One region of the Kribbella sp. NPDC051936 genome, then DNA from elsewhere that is predicted to be linked to it. Evidence: riboswitches for the same ligand, from Rfam matches in the RefSeq annotation. Region 1 holds a riboswitch; the other holds the start of a gene.
The links. Region 1 has a riboswitch for S-adenosylmethionine ahead of thrC (threonine synthase). Riboswitches for the same ligand answer to the same signal wherever they lie in the genome.
Positions count from the first base shown of each region.

Region 2: it holds a riboswitch for S-adenosylmethionine, as region 1 does, so the genes downstream of both, AB0L64_RS15085 (aminotransferase class V-fold PLP-dependent enzyme) here and thrC (threonine synthase) in region 1, are expected to answer to the same signal.

Region 1 covers NZ_JBFAXS010000003.1:462,411-464,797, reverse strand. Annotated here, with positions in the region: gene thrC (threonine synthase) at 1-805, opposite strand, end outside; SAM riboswitch class I at 819-959, opposite strand; gene AB0L64_RS12460 (cation:proton antiporter) at 1,025-2,251, opposite strand; gene AB0L64_RS12455 (DNA-3-methyladenine glycosylase 2 family protein) at 2,274-2,387, opposite strand, start outside.
Region 2 covers NZ_JBFAXS010000004.1:234,566-236,952, reverse strand. Annotated here, with positions in the region: gene AB0L64_RS15100 (DNA translocase FtsK 4TM domain-containing protein) at 1-84, opposite strand, end outside; gene AB0L64_RS15095 (DUF4184 family protein) at 158-475, opposite strand; gene AB0L64_RS15090 (DinB family protein) at 506-1,021, opposite strand; SAM riboswitch class IV at 1,118-1,231, shown strand; gene AB0L64_RS15085 (aminotransferase class V-fold PLP-dependent enzyme) at 1,249-2,387, shown strand, end outside.

The DNA.
Region 1 (2,387 bases):
CGAGGCCCAGCTTGCCGAGCTCGGTGAAGCCCTTGTCGATCTTGGTCAGCTGCGACCCGGACGCGACCGGGATCACGATCTGCTGCGGCAGCCGCCAGCCGAGCTGCTCGGCGATCTCGAAGGCGAGCGTCTTGGAGCCCTCGGAGTAGTACGGGCGGACGTTCACGTTCACGAACGCCCAGCCCTCCTCCTCACCGGCGATCTCGGAGGCGAGCTTGTTCACGTCGTCGTAGTTGCCCTCGACGGCGACCAGCGTCCCGCCGTACACGGCGGTCGTGATCACCTTCGGCCGCTCGAGGTCGTGAGGGATGAACACGACCGAGCGGATGCCGGCCCGGGCGGCGGCCGCGGCGACCGCGTTCGCCAGGTTGCCGGTGGACGGGCAGGCGAAGACCTTCATGCCGAGCTCGCGGGTGGCGCTCAGGGCGGAGGCGACGACGCGGTCCTTGAAGGAGTGCGTCGGGTTGCCCGAGTCGTCCTTCACCCACAGCTTGCGCAGCCCGAGCTCGCGGGCCAGGTTCTGCGCGTCGACGAGCCGGGTGTAGCCGGGCTCGGTGTTCGGGAAGCTGGCCACATCCACGGGGACGGGCAGCAGCGGCTGGTACCGCCAGATGTTCTTCGGGCCGGCCTCGATCTGCTCGCGGGTGATGTTCGGGTACTCGTATCCGACCTCGAGCGGACCGAAACACTCCATACAGGCGTAGAACGGGCCGAGCGGCGACTTCGCCCCACAGGCGCGACAGCTCAGGTGCGTACCGTTGCCGAAGGCACCTTCACGGATCGTGTGGGTGGCGGTCAGGCTCATGAGTGAGGTTCCCTCCTCATCTTCCCCGGTCGCCGGATCTCGGCGCGGGACGGATTTGGCACCGTTCCCTCGCGGAGAGCCCCGGACGGGGTCTCGACGGGGAGGGTTGCCGGGACGTCAACGGGCCGTTTCCCTCAGTCCCTCTGGATGAGCTCCCCCGAGATTACCCAATCGGGTCCATATTGTGTCCCGCGTTCTCAGTATCCGAGACGCGGGATCTCAGCCCCGGCGCTCCAGGAAGCGCATCACCGGCGTCGCCGCAACCCCGTGCACAACGACGCTCAGGATCACCGTGAACCCCAGTGTCGCCCAGAGCCACGGCAGGTCGTCCCGGAAATGCGCTCCGACCGCGGCGAGGTAGTACACCGACGACACGCCGCGGACGCCGAACGCCGCCGTCGCCCAGCGTTCGGACCGCCGGAGCCCCGAGCGCGCGAGCGACAGCCACCCGAACAGCGGACGAACCACGAAGACCAGCAGTACGCCGACAGCGGCGCCGGCGACCGTGAGCGGCTTCAGCAGCCCGGCGGTGACCGCGGCGCCGAGCAGGAGCAGGACGCCCCACGTGAGGATGTGTTCGAGCTCACCGATGAAGTCGTGCAGCTCGCCGTGGAACGCGTGCTTGCTCTCCACCGACCGCAGCGTGAGCGCCGCGACGAACACAGCGATGAACCCGTACCCGTGCAGCACCTGGGTGAGCCCGTACACCCCGACCGTCAGAGCGAGCGCGAGCACCGGCTCCCGGGCCTCCGACAGCCGCAGGCTCCGGGCCGGCGCCGAGAACGTCATCCGCCCGAGCAACCAGCCCGCACCGAAGCCGATCGCGACCCCGATCAGCGACTTCCCGACCACGTCCCAGGCGACCCACTGCCACGGCGACAGGGTCTTGGTCGCGACGAAGACCGCCAGGTACACGAACGGCGCCGCCATCCCGTCGTTCAGGCCCGCCTCGGACGTGAGCGCGAACCGCACCTCGTCGTCCTCGTCGAGCTCGGCGTCCTCGCCGGTCGTCGGCCCCTCCACCTGGACGTCGGACGCGAGCACCGGATCCGTCGGCGCCAGCACCGCCGCGATCAGGAGCGCGGTCGCCGGAGCGAGCCCGAGCAGCCAACCCGCCCCGGCCAGCGCCGCGATCCCGGCCGGCATCGCGACGAACAGCAATCGCCAGGTGACTGCCCAGGTGAGCAGGCTGATCGGCCGGTCGATGGCCAGGCCGACGCCCATCAGCGCGACGATCACGGTCAGCGCCGCCAGGTGCTTCGTCAGCGCCGGCTGCGCGATCGGGCTCAGGGGGGCGCGGTCGACGGCGAGGCCGAGGATCAGGCCCGCACCGATGAAGGCGATCGGCGCCGAAACGGCGTACCGCGCCAGTACCCGGGGCAGTACGGCACCGAGCAGCAGTGCCAGGCCTGCCACGAGATACAGGCCGTCCCCGTTGATGATCATCGTCAGGCACCTGTGCCCAGGGCTACCTCAGGCGATGCGTGGCCCCCGGCGTGTGGGTGGGCAGGGATTTGCGCGGGCCGAAGCGAGGATGGCCGATGCCTGCCAGCTCGATCAGGCGCTGCACCCGGAAGCGGTG
Region 2 (2,387 bases), on a different contig from region 1:
TCCACCGGCCGCCGAACGGGCCGTGCTCGGCCGTTTGGCTGCCGACTTCTGCGCCCGCGCCGGGGAAGACGTGCGGGTCGCCATATCGTTCAGGCTACCCCGATCACCCCTCGAGTCCCACGTGTCACACGCCGGTCACGCTGCCCCATCCGTAGCGTCACGACACGTGCGTACGCCGCCGCAGCTGCCCCAGGTGCCACAACACGACGTACCAGGCGATCGCGGCCAGGCCGCCGGACACGAGCCCGGACAGCACCAGCCGTACGGCGGTCTCCCCGGCGAACTCGCCGTCCACCCGGCCGAGCTCGACGATCGCGCCGGTGACGCCGAAGACCACCAAAGCGGCCAGCACGAGGTATCGCACCCAATCAGGCGCCCCCGGCTCGACAGCAGGCGGTGACGTACGGCGGTACCAGCGGTAGAGCCAGACGGCGAGGACGAGACAGCCACCGACGGTGCTGACGTACTGGAGGATGCGGTTAGCCTGGGGACGTGGCAGGTCGTGTTACGCGCCCGTGGTCCCGTCGAGTTGCTCCCGCAAGAGGTCTGCGTGGCCGCAGTGCCGGCTGTACTCGCCGATGAGGTGGATGTAGATCATCCGCAGCGTCGAGTCGATGCCCTTGAACGTGAACCGCTCGTCCAGCGAGTGGCCGGCCGCCGCATCGTCGGAGAGCTTCCATTCGGCGATCAGGCCTTCGTACGCCGCCTGCGCGTCGGCCGCGTCGATCCGCTCGAAGTCGGCGTCCTTGCCGAGCTCCAGCGGGAACACCGGCTCGGCGGGGACCTCGGCGAAGTGGATGCGGAACCAGATCCGCTCGACCTTGGTGAGGTGCCGGATCAGGCCGAGCAGCGACAGGGTGGAGGGCGGCGACGGCCGTTCGGCCAGTTGCTCGGCGGTCAGCCCCGCGCACTTGAACAGCAGCGTGCTGCGGTAGAACTGCAGATAGCCTTGCAGCAGTTCGCGTTCCGGTGCGGTCAGCGAGCCGTCCGGCCGCTCGACCACGGGCGCTCTCCAGGTCATCGACTTCCTTACGTCGTCCCACGATGTGTTCACTCATCTCATCACATGAGATAGTCACTGGCGGCAGCCGTATCCCGTTCGTTACCGTTCTCGGCAGGTCATGAGTGCCAGCGACAAGCCCCGGCTAGCTGGCCGGCAACCCTCCTCCGCGGTGGGGTGCCCCGGGTGAAGACCAGGCCGTGCGGATACCCCGTTCGGCAAGTGCGGACTTCCCTGGGAGCAGCGTCATGTCGATCCTGTCCATCCTCGAGCCGGCCAGTACGACGACTTCGCGGCCGACCGTCACGCGTCAGGTCACCGGAAACATCCCCGCCACCGTCGGATCGGACCTGCTGGTCCCGCTCGCCGACGGCCGGGTCACCGACTACGCGAACTTCGACCACGGCGCGAGCGCCCCGTGTCTGGAGTCCGTCCGGGCCAGTGTCGAGGCGGCCCTGCCGTCGTACGCGTCGGTGCACCGCGGCAACGGCTACGCCTCGCGGATCACCACCCAGTGGTACGAGCGGGCCCGCGCCGAGGTGCACGGCTTCGTCGGCGCCCGCGCGGACGACCAGGTGATCTTCACCCGGCAGACGACCGATGCCTTGAACCTGCTCGCCCACGCGGTGCCGGCCGACGCGACCGTCATCGTCTTCGAATCCGAGCACCACGCCGCGCTGCTGCCCTGGCCGGGCGAGCGGACCGTCCGCCTCGGGGCTCCGTCCAGCCAGACCGAGGCCGTGACCCGGGTCGCCGACGCGCTCCGTCAGGCGCCCGAAGGTCCTCGCCTCGTCGTGATCACCGGCGCGTCCAACGTCACCGGCGAGATCTTCCCGATCGCCGACATCGCCAAGGTGGCCAAGGCCCACGGCGCGCGGGTCTGCCTCGACGCCGCACAACTCGCTCCGCACCGCGCGGTCGACATCGCCGCTCTGGACGTCGACTGGGTCGCCCTGTCCGGTCACAAGCTCTACGCGCCGTACGGCGCCGGCGCGCTGGTCGGCCGCTCCGACTGGCTCGACGCCGCCGACCCGTACCTGTACGGCGGCGGCGCGACCCACGCCGTCACGGGCGACACCGTGGTGTGGACGACCGGACCGGCCCGCCACGAGGGCGGCTCCCCCAACGTCATCGGCGCCATCGCCCTGGCCAGCGCGTGCGCCGCGATCAGCAAGCACCGCGACGCCATCGAGCAGCACGAGCGCAGCCTGCTGGTCCGGCTGCGCACCGGACTCGCCCAGATCGACGGCGTCACGACGTACTCGATCTTCGGCGAGGAGGCCGACCGCGTCGGCACGGTCTGTTTCACGCTCGCCGGCCGGACCTCGACGCTGGTGTCCGCGGCGCTGAGCGCCGAGTACGGCATCGGCGTCCGGGACGGCAAGTT